DNA from 2 places in the Paenibacillus sp. CFBP 13594 genome. Region 2 is predicted to be linked to the other one. Evidence: riboswitches for the same ligand, from Rfam matches in the RefSeq annotation. Region 2 holds a riboswitch; the other holds the start of a gene.
What was found. Region 2 has a riboswitch for FMN ahead of ribD (bifunctional diaminohydroxyphosphoribosylaminopyrimidine deaminase/5-amino-6-(5-phosphoribosylamino)uracil reductase RibD). Riboswitches for the same ligand answer to the same signal wherever they lie in the genome.

Region 1: another riboswitch for FMN. It lies ahead of IFU39_RS02575 (DMT family transporter); the one in region 2 lies ahead of ribD (bifunctional diaminohydroxyphosphoribosylaminopyrimidine deaminase/5-amino-6-(5-phosphoribosylamino)uracil reductase RibD).

What each region holds. Positions count from the first base shown of each region.
Region 1 covers NZ_JACYVQ010000001.1:532,477-540,833, forward strand. The annotation lists gene IFU39_RS02550 (amino acid permease) at 1-153, shown strand, start outside; gene IFU39_RS02555 (YqcI/YcgG family protein) at 210-971, opposite strand; gene IFU39_RS02560 (LysE family translocator) at 1,054-1,680, opposite strand; gene IFU39_RS02565 (DUF1989 domain-containing protein) at 1,798-2,415, opposite strand; gene IFU39_RS02570 (amidase) at 2,564-4,060, opposite strand; gene IFU39_RS02575 (DMT family transporter) at 4,386-5,366, opposite strand; FMN riboswitch at 5,511-5,664, opposite strand; gene IFU39_RS02580 (DinB family protein) at 5,749-6,249, opposite strand; gene IFU39_RS02585 (CGNR zinc finger domain-containing protein) at 6,394-6,945, shown strand; gene IFU39_RS02590 (amidohydrolase family protein) at 7,057-8,357, shown strand, end outside.
Region 2 covers NZ_JACYVQ010000005.1:109,422-117,778, reverse strand. The annotation lists gene IFU39_RS17100 (hypothetical protein) at 1-343, shown strand, start outside; FMN riboswitch at 512-678, shown strand; gene ribD (bifunctional diaminohydroxyphosphoribosylaminopyrimidine deaminase/5-amino-6-(5-phosphoribosylamino)uracil reductase RibD) at 1,002-2,105, shown strand; gene ribE (riboflavin synthase) at 2,128-2,796, shown strand; gene IFU39_RS17085 (bifunctional 3,4-dihydroxy-2-butanone-4-phosphate synthase/GTP cyclohydrolase II) at 2,829-4,061, shown strand; gene ribH (6,7-dimethyl-8-ribityllumazine synthase) at 4,164-4,631, shown strand; gene IFU39_RS17075 (segregation and condensation protein A) at 4,736-5,536, shown strand; gene scpB (SMC-Scp complex subunit ScpB) at 5,505-6,161, shown strand; gene IFU39_RS33425 (DUF2953 domain-containing protein) at 6,350-7,081, shown strand; partial or broken gene IFU39_RS17060 (GerW family sporulation protein) at 7,228-7,359, shown strand; gene IFU39_RS17055 (hypothetical protein) at 7,421-8,149, shown strand; gene IFU39_RS17050 (hypothetical protein) at 8,192-8,357, opposite strand, start outside.

The DNA.
Region 1 (8,357 bases), on a different contig from region 2:
GTGGCCGCTGTGGCCGGAACAGCGATGGAAAAAGCCAGCAGAACGGGTCTGCTGGCAAGTGTGGGACTTGTCGTATTTCTTGGGATCATCACGTATGTTGTTCATAAGGTTCGTGGCTCGAAACCACCGCAGTCAGCACCATCCAAACCATAAGTACCTTTCAGCAACTTTCGTGGATGTCGCACAACGGATTAATGAGTGCTTTAAGATTATTTCGTCAACTTGCCTAGGGCTTGCTTCATCCGCATGAATGGACATTTGGAGGGTGTCTGCTCATCATCAGGCAAGAAATACTGTTTCCATTCCAGATTATCTTGCTGACCATACCACATCAGCGAAGGGTGAGCAGGTACAGCATCATACGCAGCGAGACGTTTGCGAATCAAGGTTTTCATTTTACGGCCAAGAGGGGTATTGTCATTAATGGATTCGAATACCCACCGTGGTTGAAAAGCAAACATGAGATAAGGAAAATGCCGGCTGGCTCGGAGTTCATGTGCAGGAGTTGCACAGAAACAAAAGTAAGGCTCTCCGCCAAAGCAAAATTCCCATGATGAATCATGAGGATCGGTTGAAATATGTTCTGGCCACGGCTCGGTATCGTGTGAACTTACCCGATTAAGCATTTGCCAGAATAACGTCTGATATTGCTCTACCGTTGTATGATCTTTCAGATCAGTTGGCGTATCACAGATCACAACCATGGAAGCGTAATGACCGGTGTCTCTGGATACAGGACCATATTGTCTAAGCAGATCCGCCATATCTTCGGCAGCTTGTTCAGATCGGGGGTCACACGTAAAGCCATACCTCAAATGTCCGGACAGAAATCCCATTCGTCCAGGTACACATGGATACGTATTATTTTCATCGGCGATCATATCTGCAAATTGCGAATAAGCGTCCTGCTGCCAAGATGGTAGACGCTCATATAAACTATTTATTTCGTCGGCACTATACAGCTCCGCCATTGATTCCCAACTCCATTCCACATGATACCGTTACAGTATTAATGTGGGGGAAGTTGGGTGACTGTCCAGCCTGATTTTATTGTCAGAAAAATATGGAACGCACAGCTTCGTAACCGAAATACAAACCAAATCCGATCAGGCAGATTCCCGAAATGATGGAGATCCAGCGCAATACATTTTCACTGCTATGTTTGTGGAATCGACTGGCCATTCCAGCCATAATGACATCCCACACCAGAATGCCAATAAATATGCCTGAACTGTAGAGCAGTAAATGAGCGGTGTCCGTATGCTTTACAGTTGTCGCGAGAATGGAGCCATAGATCCCAAGCCAAAACAAAATATTCAGTGGATTGGACAGAGCCATCAAAAAGCCAGAAATAAACGATTTTCGAACAGTCGCCTCCGCAGTAGATGTACCTTGAATCCCCTGTTTCAGCTTCGAGAGCGTTTCCACTCCCGTGTAAATCAGAATAAAACTGCCAAATGACCAGAGAAAAGAGCGCATAAACGGCGTGTCCAGAAAATGGGCAACTCCAAAATAAATCAGCAGCATATACACCAAGTCTGCAAACATAGCTCCGAGTCCTAGAATCCAGGCATGCATGAATCCATGTCGAGCTCCACGGTCCAGTTGAGCAGCATTAATCGGACCGATTGGAGCGGACAATGATATTCCCAGAATAATATAACTGAACAGTACAGACATAAATACGTTCACTCCTTAACGGGTTCGACGAATTGTACCAGTAGTCACATAAAATGGGTACAAGTCATCGTATTCCCGCAAGGAGTGAATTAGAACAAACTGTGAGGATATAGCACTTTAACCAGCAGGCGACTCCACATCGAGTTGAACAGGTGTACAATGATAGCCATTGCAAGAACTTTCCTCGCACGGACAAGCCGATAAACCGATGATCAGATCCATCAAAGCTTCCATTTCAACATAATCCCCTGCACATGATTCGGGAGCGATAACATCAATTTTGCCTTCACCATCTACTACGGAATTCATAAACAGATTGAAAGGATAATGTTGATCCGGGGGAGAGATACCGAAAGGTTCAAGAGCAGTATTCAGATTATTATAACAACTGGGATGGTCCTTTTTATCATATAAGACCTCATACATTTCCGGACGACAGGCCGAATTGAAAAAATCATGAATGCCTACAGTTTCACTGACAATGGAAATGAGAGGTTTATAACGGTTGGAATACAGGCATTGCCCCGGTTTAATTCTGTAATTGCGCAGGACATCGAGGGTTACCCCGGGATCAAGCCGATTATTAATATTCTGTGCATCATAAGCGACAAAGTCAACCACTTGCTGCCCTTCCAAATCAGTTATACGGATCAGTGAGCCTTTTTTCACTCTAAGAGCGTAGCCTGTCTTGGCAGGAATGTGAATAGATTGTTTATGAGATTCCGTTGAATTCATCACTGTCTCCTCCGATGTCTTTTTACTTCAGTATGCGGAGACGACATTGCTTTCATGCACTATAGCAAGTAATGTAGGCATGCGAATATGAAAAATAAGAATAGAGTGGATGAAAGATTACTCATCAGAAACGTGTAAAATATTGCGTTTATGCTGGGAACAGAGGATTACCTTTCATCCCAATCCAAAGTTCGGATGTTTCCAACTGACCAGCGAGATGCAGCAACCAGTCTTCACGGCCTTTGGTTGCCATAACCTGTACACCCATTGGCAAACCTTCTGGTGTCATATGAAGAGGTACACTTATCGCAGGCTGGCCGGTCAGATTTGCAAGCTGGGTGAAAGGTGTATACGTAAGACTGGGCTCAAACATTTCATAAATGAGTTGCTGCTGCTGGGTCTTGTCCAACTCACTAATTCGCATCAGATTACGGATCTGTTCGTCTTGAGGTGTTAATTCTCCAATCTTAGGCGCAGAAAAAGCATTAACGGGTGTGACATAGAAGTCATAACGCTCAAACAAGGTGGACATCTGAGCTGCAGCTACATCCCATTCAGCTAAGCTATGTACAAATTCCGCGGCGGACACCTTTTTTCCAGCTTCAGCCAGAACCCAGGATTCAATCTCCATATCATCGGAGGTCAGAGCCCGACCCATGGATCGTTCCATGGAAGAGATCATCGCGGCCATTTCACCACTGTTCATCATGTAATAATTCTCCATCAACCTAACTCCATTGACTGGACTGAGTTTTTCTTCAACATGATGACCTTGATCTTCCAACCAGCAAACGAGCTTGAGTACAGACTCTTTGGCTTCTACGCTGACGGGTGTACCTACGGGCGAATCGGTTGTGTATGCAATTTTCAGTTTGCGTTGATGTGGATAGCTCATATCTGCCAAGTAACTGCCTGGAAAGAGTGGCGCATGAAATGCAGCTTCAGGCTGTATGACTTGTAAGGTATCAAGCAATGCAGCACTGTCCCGAACCGAGCGAGAGAGGGCAAAATCAATCGATGCGCCTTGCCATTGACGACCAACTCCCGGTCCTACAGGAGTGCGCCCGCGGGTTGGCTTCAATCCAAACAATCCGCTAAAGGAAGCCGGGATACGAATCGAACCGCCTCCGTCACTGGCTCCGGCCAGAGGAACAATACCCGAAGCTACAGCGGCAGCGGCACCACCGCTAGATCCACCTGGAGAGTGATTGATATTCCAGGGATTGCGACTTGGGCCATGGAGGCGGGGCTCCGTAATATTTTTCAAGCCAAATTCGGGCGTATTCGTATGTCCTATGATGATAAAACCCGCATCACGGAGTCGAGTGACAAAATTGGAATTGCGTAATGCGCGATGCTCGCTGAACAGACGGGAGCCTGAAGTGAGAAATTCACCTTCCAAGGATTGCGAGATATCTTTCAGGAGCAGGGGCACACCGGCAAAAGGTTGTTCTCCAGGGCGAACCAAACTGGCTTCCTCCCGTGCACGATTTTCATATGTACGAATAACTGCATTAAGTTGCGGATTCACTTCTTCAAGGCGTGCAAACGCCGCTTCCAGCAATTCAACCGGGGATACTTCCCGGGATCGGATCAGTTCAGCCAAACCTATAGCGTCGTAGGAGGTATATGAGAATGAAGACATTATGATCGTTCCTCTCTGAATATAATTCATCTGTTTATTCCATATGTCATCGTACCACCGGATTAGACAAAAGACAAAACATAGAAGAGACGAAGTGCGATGATATGCATATCCGTTATGAGGTTGGAGGGAAAAGAGGGGAGTATTTGTATTTGCGATATAGAAATAAAGGACAGGGTTAATACCTTATATTGCTAATTGAAAAAATGATCGAGTAACATCGAGAAATGGAAATAAAAAAACCACTGCTCATCTAATTTGATATGCAATGGTTTTATTTTTATATTTGACTATTTGTTTATAGGAGAACCTCGGATATATCCACTTACTCTGTACGCAGCTTCGGTGCAGCATCCGCCGCAGTTGATGATCTTTCCTGCTGTCTGGAAATGGCGAAGAGGGCCACCCAGATTAAAATAAAACCAAGCAACTGCTCCCATGTAATCAGCGTACGGAAAGCGATCCAGTTCACCAACACACCCGCCATCGGGAAGCTAAGTTCTGCGAGTGTTGCAACAGAAGCTTTGGTTGACGACAGACCTTTGTAATACAACAGAAGACTGAGCAAACCTGGTAACAATGCCTGACCGAGAATGTTGAGGATGACAGCGGTCTGTTCACCCGTTCCGGACGGAAACGTCCATGCCGCACCTTCGTTCCACGTCATAAAAATCAGGAGCGGGAGAGCAACGACAAAACGAAGAGAGGTGACGGTTTCGTAACGCGCCTGACCCAGCATCAATCGTCCCATAACGGTTGAACCTCCCCATAAGGCAGCGGCCCCAAGGGATAACAAGCTTCCAGCATGAATCCAGTTGTCCCAGTTACCTAATGGCAATGTGAAGCCAAATGTAAGCAGGTAGGTTCCTGCTAATGCTATGAAGAACAATCCACCGAAGCGACGAGGCAACGTTTCTTTCAATAACAGTTTAGCCAGCACGATAGCGAAGAGTGGTTGCATTTTTTGCAATAATAGAACTGTGTTCGGATCGTTATGTGTTAGTGCCATGGTGAACAACACCGTTGCAAGTGCTGAACCTCCCCATGAGATAAAAATCACGGCAATCCAGTGGCGAGCGCGCAGGTTTTTCAGGTCAGACCGGAATTTCCATAGCACGGGAATGGCAATAAGACTGACGATGATATGTTCCACCAGTACAATCTGCGTGGATGTCATCGTATTTAGCAAAATAATGCGGAAGAGTGGGTCGACCCCCCATAAGGCGGCGCCGAGAACTACAAGCCAGAATCCGGTATTACTTCGTTCCTTGCGGTAAACAGGTGATGCTGCTGATGTCTTTTCCATATTCAGGACTCCTTCGTCAGAACACGGAATCTTCAGTTGGCAAAATCGACAGAAGCCCCCGTTTTGGTATATACCAAATAAACGGGGGCTCATCCAAGGACATGCGTCAGGAAAGAGGCCTTCCCGTGAACGGCATGTCAATGTGTTGATCTTCTCTCATCCGGACTGTACCGTCGGCCTTGGATTCACACCAAGTCAGTCGCTAAATGTCCTTCGTTAAGAACAAATAGCGAGTCGCGGGCTGGTTCCGAAGAACATCACCGCCGGTTGGGAATTGCACCCTACCCCGAAGATCCTATTCAATTATATAGTGTGTTAAACAAGCTGTAACATTAATAAGTTCATCTTATTCCTGTAAGCGCTAGCAGTTCAAGCATTTTTTTTAGAAAACGATTTTCCAGCTTCCTTGCTGTCTGCGAAGAAGCACGATCTGACCTGCGTGATACGCATCATGGAGTACCCAAAGAGCCAGTTCGTGTGCCCATTTCTCTTCGGAGTCCATATATGCGGCTTCAAGATCTGACTCTTCGAGTGCAGCCAATTGATCTCGCAACTGCTGGGCTAATCGAGTTGTACCCTGTAGCAGTGTATTCCAACCAGCTGCATCCGTTGCATCTCCCGGATTCCCAAATGTGTATTCATTGGAGTCTACAGCAGGAAGGGTAGGCTCCTTACTTTGCATGCGACACAATAAGCGATGGTTGTAATAATACATATGGTTAACCAACTGCCAGATGCTTAATCCCCCTGAGGGTGGAATCCAGGCTGCTTGTTCTGCTGTAAGACCCTCCAAGGATTTCGACAAAGGTACAATCCAATTGCATTGATCCCATGTATTATCCTTTTGAATCAGTAACACATCTAATGCTGTTGTTTTCGTCATTGCCGTTTCCTCCTTGAGAATTATTGTGATGTATGATGTAACTAGCTAAAACTGATTAATGAGGTTACACTTAATATAACACATCAAAGGCAGGGTGTAACCACCTTTATTGAATTAAGGTAGTTACATTAAACGGAGGTAGACATGGACAGACTTTGGACCGATTTTGTAAACAGCGATTATCACGACTGGCGTGGGGGAGATCGATCGGAGGACAGACTCGGGAAGGCGAGCTGGCAGCAAGACTTTCTGGATCGATGGCAACTTAACGCTTCTGTCCCTGCATCTCCAGAAGATGAGTTGTCGATGAGAAACTTCAGGAACGAATTGATGGCTCTTGGAGCTCGCTTATCTTCTGGAGCATCATTAACGGATGAAGAGCAACAGTGGCTGAATGGTGTTATGGAAGCAGGGCATTTAAAAAGAACATTGACTACAATTGATCAGGAAATGAAACTCCAACTGGTAGCTATAAAAGCACATTGGCATCAGGTTATGGCTGAGGTAGCTGCTGACTTTGCTACAACTTTGGTGGAGGGAGAAGGGCGTAGGATTCGGATCTGTGATAATTCGGATTGTCGCTGGATGTTCTATGATGTTACCCGAAGCAGAACACAGAAGTACTGTGATGATAAGATGTGCGGCAACCTGATGAAGGTCAGAAGATTTCGGGCGAAACACAAATCCCAAAATTGATAAATACTAACAATAACTATATAATGTATATATACTAGCGAAAAAATAGTCAGAAGCAGTACGGATTCGTAAGCAGGATGTGATCGTCTTTCAAACCAAATTAGATGGGAGATGTGTCTTGTGCGGACAAGTTATCTGTTGAAAAATGGCTGTGTGTTGTCGATGGATGCTCGAATTGGACAGTATAAGAGGGCGGACGTTCTGATTCAGGATTCACTGATCATGGCGATCCAGCCCGACCTGGATATTCCGGGTGCGGAGGTCATTGATGCTTCATCGATGATTATTATGCCTGGGCTGGTGGACACGCATCGGCATATGTGGGAATCCCTTGTCAAAACAGCGGGAACCAACTGGTCGTTACCCGTTTATTTGCAGAATCTCTATTATGGTGCGATGGGGAGCAAGCTCCGTCCAGAAGATAGTTATATTGCCAACCTACTTGGTTCCTTGGAAGCGCTTAATGCAGGAGTTACGACAGTAATGGATTGGAGCATGCCGTATTCCCCTGACCATACGGATGAATTGATTCGTGGACTTCAGGATGCTGGCATTCGGGCGGTATTTGCTCACGGAGTCCCTGGTGAGACCGACTACTGGAATCGGGATAGTCAACTCACGTATTCGAATAATGATGTGAGAAGAGTCAAAGAACGTTATTTTTCATCACGGGATCAATTGCTTACTTATGGGCTTGCCATTCGTGGTCCGGAGTTCAGTCATTGGGATACAACGGTAAAAGAGATCGAGCTAGCACAAGAGTTGGATGCCATCTGTTCCATGCATGCAGGATTTGGCAGTTGGGGATCTGTGGATCGCTCGATTAGTCAATTGTACGAAGCGGGACTGTTAAGTCCACGGGTGAATATCGTTCATGGTAACACCATGGGCATGGATGAATACAAAATGCTGGCAGATAGCGGCGCTTCCTTGTCGGTCACACCTGAGGTTGAAATGATGATGGGTCATGGATATCCGGCCACCGGCTATTTTCTCGAACATGGGGGAACCCCTACACTTGGTGTAGATGTGGTAACGTCCACAGGCGGAGATATGTTCTCGCAGATGAAGTTTGCACTTCAAGCTGAACGATCCAGAGCCAATGAACAACTTTTGCAGCAGGGTGAGATGCCTGGTGAGTTGAACTTGCAGTCCAGCCAAGTACTGAGATTTGCAACTTCGGCTGGTGCCCAAGCATTAGGATTGGAGCAGAAGGTCGGAACGCTGACCCCAGGAAAGGAAGCGGATCTGATCATGATTCGTACCACCGATCTGAATATGTTCCCCGTTCATGATCCAATCGGCGCTGTCGTTCAGTTCGCTAATCCATCCAATGTGGATACCGTGTTTGTGGCAGGTCGCCTTGTGAAGCGAGAGGGTAAGCTGTTGAATGTTGATTTAGATGCGATTCG
Region 2 (8,357 bases):
CGGGGAGGTACAGTCTGGAGATGTGTATGCTGTTCGGGTCCGGGAAGGTGTATGGGTGACGGTGTATTGTCATGAAGTCAGAGACAAGCGTGTCATCGTTGAATATTTGGATGGAGTCTTTCCAGAGATGCCGGGAAAAGCAGATTTGCATGGGACGTTTCGACCGAGAGCGAATGGACGCTGGAAATGCTCGGCTATTGCGATCGATTCCACAAGTTGGGTCAGAAGGGTGGCAAGAGAGTTCCCGCTTCCGACTTCGCCCCTGCAAGAACCTGACCGTATTCCCTTTCATAATGCCAAAGAATTAAAGCATATGGCGAGCTGGTGTTTTCCTGATATGTAGAATGATACGATTGATATGAAATGGGCCTCCAAGCCAAAACCGTGCCTCCTTGAGAGGAAGCGGTTTTTTGTTGTTTCTTAGCTTATTAAAAGTTAGTATGTGACAAAAAGGAACAAAAAACAATTGATTTTTTGGCATTAAAGTGCTAACATCCAAGTAATAACGAAAGCAATCCTTCAGGGCAGGGTGCGATTCCCTACCGGCGGTGATGCAGGAAGTGTAAGGACACATGTCCAGCACTTCATGCAAAGTCCGTGACCTGTCTGCCCTTGGCAGATGGCTGATCTGGTGTAATTCCAGAACCGACAGTATAGTCTGGATGGGAGAAGGAGAGGTGCAGACCTAACAGGTTTGCATTCAGCAGGAGTATTGCTGCACAGTCACGATTTGTAATGTCTTGCACTGTGCAGGGAAGATCCGGTTACGCCGGACAGTTCCATACATATGCCGCACTATAAAAGCTCTTTACCTGTAATTGATGTTCATTAAGGTATGTGTCTATTTTCACTTGCCCGAAATGAGGTTTTGGGCAAAGTGTTGGCGTGCTGTATCCATTTCACTCCTGCTGGTGACATTTGTCTCTCATCATCCCCATCGAACTGATTGTTCGACGGGGATTTTTTAATAAACAAGACTTTAAACCGCGGGGTGAACGGATTTGGAAATGATCAATGATGAATTTTATATGGCACTGGCATTGGATATGGCGGAACGAGCACAGGGACAGACGGGGATCAATCCGGTCGTTGGATGTGTAGTTGTGAAAGAGGGTCGTATTGTAGGCCTGGGGAGCCATCTGAAACGTGGAACCGGGCATGCAGAGGTGCATGCACTTAACATGGCAGGCAGTGATGCAGAAGGAAGTACGGTATACGTTACACTTGAGCCTTGTAGTCATTATGGCAAGACGCCACCTTGTAGTGAACGCCTGATTCATGAAAAGGTGAAACGTGTTGTGGTATGTTGTGAAGATCCAAATCCGCAAGTATCCGGCAGGGGCATAAGCATGCTTCGTCAACAAGGCATTGAAGTTGAAGTTGGCGTACTGCGTGAGCGTGGAAGACGCATGAATGAAAAATTCATTAAATTTATTACAACAGGTCTACCTTTTGTGACACTGAAGACGGCTACTACTTTGGATGGCAAAATTGCTACTCGCAGCGGAGACAGCAAGTGGATCTCTAACGAGCCCGCTCGTGAGATTGTGCATGCCCTTCGTCATCGTCACCAGGGAATTATGGTTGGTGTCGACACAGTGATTGCCGATAATCCGGAACTTACTACCCGTTTGCAAGTCGAAGGCATTAGTCCAGTGCGCATTGTGGTGGATTCCAAGTTACGTCTTCCCGTAGGTGCCAAAATGGTTAAGGATGGTCTTGCTCCAACATGGGTGCTGACAACAGACGAAGCCAGTCCTGAAGCTGCTGAACGTTTGGAAGCCTACGGCGTCGAAATTATACGCTGTGGTCCTGGACCACGTGTGGATCTGTTAAACGGACTTAGCAAGTTGGGTGAGCGTGAGATTGGTTCGATTTTGCTTGAAGGTGGAGGCACCTTGAATGGAGCCATGCTGGAGGCACGGTTGGTCGATCGACTGCTCATGTTTATCGCACCGAAGATTGTAGGCGGTTATGATACACCTGGAAGCTTCCGCTTCGAGGGTGTGGAACGTATGAATCAGGCCATTCAATTGAATCAGTTGGAGATCGAACAAGTTGGAGATAATATCAGCATTGGCGGTATTCCGGTGTGGCCTGAATAAATAAAACAGGGGAGGCGGCAGCATGTTTACCGGTTTGGTGGAAGAAGTCGGTCAGATCCGGCGTATTGGTCGGAAAGGCGAAGCGATGGTCCTGAATATCGGAGCTTCCGCCATCATGGACGATCTGAAGATTGGTGATAGTGTAGCAGTGAACGGCGTGTGCTTAACTGCGACAACACTCGAAGGTGGAGGTTTTACCGCCGATGTAATGCCTGAAACCTATCGTCATACCAATCTCAGTCAGCTGCAATCTGGCAGTAAAGTTAATCTGGAGCGGGCCATGCAATCCGGCGGTCGTTTTGGCGGACATATCGTTCAGGGCCATGTCGATGGTACTGGAGTGATTGGCAGTATAACACGTGATCAGAATGCGATTGTGTTTGAGATCAAGCCTGATGATCACCAGTTGTTCAAATATCTGATCCCCAAAGGATCGGTTACACTGGATGGCATTAGCTTGACCGTTGTCCATACATCGGATACCGCATTCACGGTTTCCATTATCCCGCATACCATTGGTGAAACTGTACTAAATGTGAAAAAGACAGGGGATACCATTAATATCGAATGCGATATTTTGGGCAAATATGTGGATCATCTGCTCCAGTATGGGAGAGGGCATCGGGAGACGGGTACTGGCAAGCCGCGCAGTATCAGTGAAGATTTTCTCGCCAATCACGGATTTGCATAAATAGAGAACAGAAATTAACTGGAGGTGGACCAATGTCAGAACAATCCATTCTGGACACAATAGAAGAAGCCATATATGACCTCATGCGTGGCAAACCCGTCATTGTTGTGGATGATGAAGATCGGGAGAATGAAGGCGATTTTATCGCTTTGGCTGAAAAGGCGACACCTGAAGTCATTAATTTCATGATTACTGAAGGTAGAGGTCTGGTCTGTGTTCCGATTACACAACAACGTGCGGACGAACTTAACCTGAAACCGATGGTTCAACAAAATACGGATTTCCATGGAACAGCCTTCACCGTCTCTGTGGATCACAAAGATACGACAACAGGCATCTCGGCACATGAACGCTCTATTACCGTGAAAGGTCTGATTGATCCTGAGGCGAAAGCCGGGGACTTCCGTAAGCCTGGTCACATGTTCCCGCTCATTGCAAAAGACGGCGGTGTACTTCGTCGTGCTGGACATACGGAAGCGGCTGTAGATCTCGCTATCATGTGTGGTTCCTACCCTGCTGGCGTTATCTGTGAAGTAATTAAGGAAGATGGCACAATGGCCAGACTTCCGGATCTGCAGGAGATTGCCCGCAAACATGATCTGAAGCTGATCAGTATTCAGGACATGATTCGTTACCGTAACGAAAAAGAGCAGCTGGTTCAACGTGAAGTGGCTGTGCGTATGCCAACGGACTTTGGTGAGTTTCAAGCGGTGGCTTATACAAACGCTGTGGACAATAAGGAACATGTGGCTCTGGTTAAAGGTGAGATTGATGGTTCCAAACCTGTACTTGTACGTGTACACTCTGAATGTTTGACAGGTGATGTATTCCATTCGCATCGTTGTGACTGTGGTCCGCAGTTTGATGCGGCACTCAAACAGATTCATGAGGAAGGCAATGGTGTACTGCTTTATATGAGACAGGAAGGTCGGGGTATTGGCCTGATCAACAAACTCAAAGCCTATAAGCTGCAAGAGGAAGGTATGGATACTGTTGATGCAAACCTGAGTTTGGGTTTTGCTGCTGACTTGCGTGATTACGGAATTGGCGCTCAAATACTGAAAGACCTTGGGGTTCGTCAGATCAGATTGCTAACTAACAATCCTCGTAAAATTAAAGGTCTTGAAGGATATGGACTTGAAGTCGTAGAGCGTGTTGCGATCCAGATGGAAGAGAACGAGGACAATACGGTGTATCTTCATACGAAGCAAGCCAAGCTGGGACATATGCTTAAGTTTGATGATATCGAGCAGAACGAACAGTAAATATATTTTAGATGAACAACGTTCACTATGTAATTTATGGAAGAGATTACTTAGGGATTTCCGTTACTTACATTACATTATACCGTTAGGGAGATGACTTGAATGCCACAATTTTTCGAAGGACATTTAGTATCAGAAGGATCCAGATATGGAGTTGTCGTTGGACGTTTCAACGAATTCATTACCAGTAAATTGCTTAGCGCGGCTCTCGATGCATTCAAACGTCACGGCGTGCAGGATGATGAAGTGGATGTGGCCTGGGTTCCAGGTGCGTTCGAAATCCCTTTGATTGCGCAGAAAATGGCGGAGAGTGGCAAGTATGATGCGGTGATTACGCTGGGAACCGTCATTCGTGGATCAACTACACATTACGATTATGTATGCAACGAGATGGCTAAAGGGGTAGCAGCAATTAACCTGAAAACGGGCGTGCCTACGATCTTTGGACTGGTTACAACAGAAAATATTGAACAAGCGATTGAACGTGCCGGAACCAAGGCGGGTAACAAAGGTTGGGATGCAGCTACGGCGGCAATTGAGATGGCAAACTTGACGAAACAGCTAAAATAGTGCTTATTTAATAGTAGTGCCCTGCTTTGCGCAGACGAACACGGGAAACCGGATTCGGACGGCTTGGCAGGGTTTTGTATTTTTCTGGCGGGAGGATTCGTCTAGTGACGGTAGTTACATACAAACTGGAGACTTTTGAAGGGCCTTTGGATCTGCTGCTTCATCTGATTGATAAGGCTGAAATTCATATCCAGGATATTCCCATCAGCGATATTACCGATCAATACATGGCGTATCTGCATTCAATGCAGGAACTGGAACTGGATATTACGAGTGAATTTCTGGTCATGGCAGCAACATTGCTGTCGATCAAGAGCAAACTTTTACTGCCCAAACCACCGGTAATTGAGGACTTTGAGGATTATGATTTTATGGAAGAAGAAGATTATGATCCACGTGCAGAGTTGATTGCACGTCTGATAGAATATCGCAAGTACAAGGGAATTGCGCGTCATCTTCATGAACGGGAGTGGGAACGCAGCCTTATATTTTCCAAAGAGCCCGAGGATCTGCGCCCCTATATGCCCGTAGAAGCCCAATCGAACCCGGTTGAGGGTTTACACACCTCTGACCTGATTGCAGCCTTTCAGAAGGCGCTACGCAAGGCTGAGAAGCGCACAACTGTAACCCGAATCAAACGGGATGAGATTTCGGTTAAGGATCGGATACGGGATGTCATCGGCGCTTTGGAAAGTATGGGACCGGGAGGCAGACTGTTATTCTCCAAATTGATGGATGAGCATATCTATCGCCATGAGATTGTTGTCACTTTTCTGGCGGTGCTGGAACTGATGAAGATGAAGCAGATTGTCTGTTATCAGGAACGGATGTTTGAGGATATCGTTATGGAGTGGAGAGGGGAAACAAAGAATCATGGATTTTCCGAAATTGAAATCGATTATTGAAGGCCTGCTGTTTTTGTCCGGAGAAGAAGGTCTGAGTATCAAACAAATCGCCGAGATCGTCGACCAGCGAGTGGAGCTTGTAACGGACGCGATTGAGGAGATGATTCATGAATTTTCACAGCAGGGCCGAGGTGTACAGATTCTCAAGATCGCTGGTGTAGTTCAGTTGGGCACCTTGCCTGACCACGCTGTATATTTCGAGAAACTGGCATACTCTCCCGCACGTACGTCCTTATCCCAGGCGGCTCTGGAGACGCTGGCCATTGTGGCGTATCGTCAGCCGATTACACGGGTAGAGATTGAGGAAATCCGCGGTGTAAAATCGGAGCGGGCCATCCATACGCTTGTGAATAAGGATCTGATCATTGAAGTGGGACGAGCCGAGGCCATCGGACGACCAATTCTGTATGGAACGACCAAGTCATTCCTGGATTATTTCGGACTGGCTTCAATTAAAGACCTCCCGGAACCAGGCTTGTTCGAAGATTCGGAAAACCTGGAAGAAGAGACACAACTGTTATTCAACAAACTGGATTTGCAACAACTGGAACCGGAAAGTGCTGATCCGGCGGATGACCTAAGTCATATCGACAACGAAGGCGATAATACGGATTCTTCACTCTAATTTGCTAGCTCATACTAACCGACACCCATCAGTGGAGTCGGTTTTTTTGTGCATTGTTTTAGATAAATGGTGAATAGAACAGGTTACAAATAAATATGTAATGGGATTTTTAGGTGAGACGTGAATTTTTTCCTATTCAGAGTGCCATACTAGACGAGAAAAGAATTGAGGGCTTGGAGGTAAGGCCTGTGTGGATTTGGCTTGGAGGAATCGGTTTGTTGTTCGCATTGCTGATTGCCGCAGTCCTCATCTCAAATGTTCATGTACATTTTACATTCAGTAAACATAAAAGTGATGATTACGCCAATATTAATGTTCGTCTTTTCTATGGAATTGTGCGGATTAACTATGAGATCCCGAGTATTGTTTTTCGCAATATGAAGGAAGGTTTTCTGGTCAAGACCGAAAAATCCATGAATCATTCGAGAGGCGAGGCCCAGGGAAGTGAGCGGGTCAACAAACGCAAAGTCAAGAAGTGGGCTAAAGATGTGAAAATTATGCTTAGGGCAACAGACGCGCTCAAGCTGTGGCTTAAGCAAACACTCACACGCGTACATATGACCCAACTGTCCTGGGCTACCCACATCGGCGTTGGTGATGCAGCATATACAGCGGTGCTGACGGGCTGGGTGTGGAGTATCAAATCCATTATTATTGGTTTTCTCACCTATCAGATCCGCTTTGATGAAACACCCGTGCTTCAGGTTATGCCGGTATGGTCCGATGAAATGGAATTTAGAACCGATCTGGATTTCAGAGCGAAAATTCGGATTACAGCCGTTCTGATCGCTGGAGTTACACTACTCACCCGTGTGCTTCAAGTCGAAGGCGGATGGCGGATGTGGTTCAAACTTCTTCAGGAACAGCGCCGCAGGCATAAGGAGAAGCAAAAGAAGAAACTTAGTGGGACAACTCTGTAAAAACCCATTATAGCCGACCTGTTTGGAAATATGAGGTTGGGGTGCGGTGAGTGTACTTAAAATGCTTATTTACATAAGTCCCTTCAAGTTTGGGGATGATATGGTTAGATCAAACCTAGCTTACATTGAAACTGGAGGGAATTAAAATGTCAGATCATCCAATTCAAGGCTTAATGGAAACCGCTATGGAAAATATCAAGGCCATGGTGGATGTCAATACAATTGTTGGCGATGCAGTCGAAACACCGGATGGGTGTGATGTTTATATAATAACCAGAAAAGCTACATTAAATCCCCAATGTTTATAAATATATGATAAAATTTATCTTGAGGTGAACCATGAATAGACTGAACGAGGATAAAGCACTTATAAAATATCAAGAGATGAAGTCAATTATCGAATCAGAAGGCTATAAACTGCTTTCTAAGCAATGGGTGGGGTACAGAGGTTACTATGATGTAGAATGTCCTAAAAATCATTCTTATAGCGTACAATGGCCCAACTTTAAAAGAGGTGCAAGATGCATCAAATGTCACCACGAAAACATGTCTAATGTTAATCCAATTTTCAAAGGGAAAAGTAGAAGTGTTCATCGTGACGAGATGGATATAAGGTTCAAAACTGACTTGACTAATGAAGGGTACACCTTTGATGATAGCGTAGAAAAGTACAAAAACAATATCACAAAAATGAATGTGATTTGTCCCAATAATCACGATTGGGAGGTGTCTTGGAATTCTTGGTCATCAGGAAAGAGATGTAAAAAGTGCTTTGAAGATAGAGTTAGAAAAGATACAGAAGAGATAAGAAGAGAGCTTGATTTAGAAGGGTGCCAATTAGTTGGAGAGTACCGAGGAGCACTGAAAACATTTAATTATATTTGTTCTTGTGGCTTTCCAAGTAAAACTAGAATAAAGGATTTTAGAAATGGGACAAGATGCTCTAGATGCAGAGGTGATAGAAACAGAGAGAAACTTAGGGAGTTAAGAATTAGAAAACTTCAAGAATGGGAAGAGCAAAATTTAAACACATCTAAAAATGAAAAAAATAGCCCCTCAAGAGAATAATATCTCATGAGGGGCTTAATTATGTTCAAATCTTAGTTTGCACTATTTTACTCGCTTCAAAGCTTCATCTATCACTATTTCAATAAGTTGGCGTTCAGAAACCGTTGGTACGACTGCGTTTTTTGCAAGCAAATCATCAATAATTCTCAATGAAATTGCCCTTTTATCAACATTGTCATCCATGTGCTCATTTACATAGCCGACCACT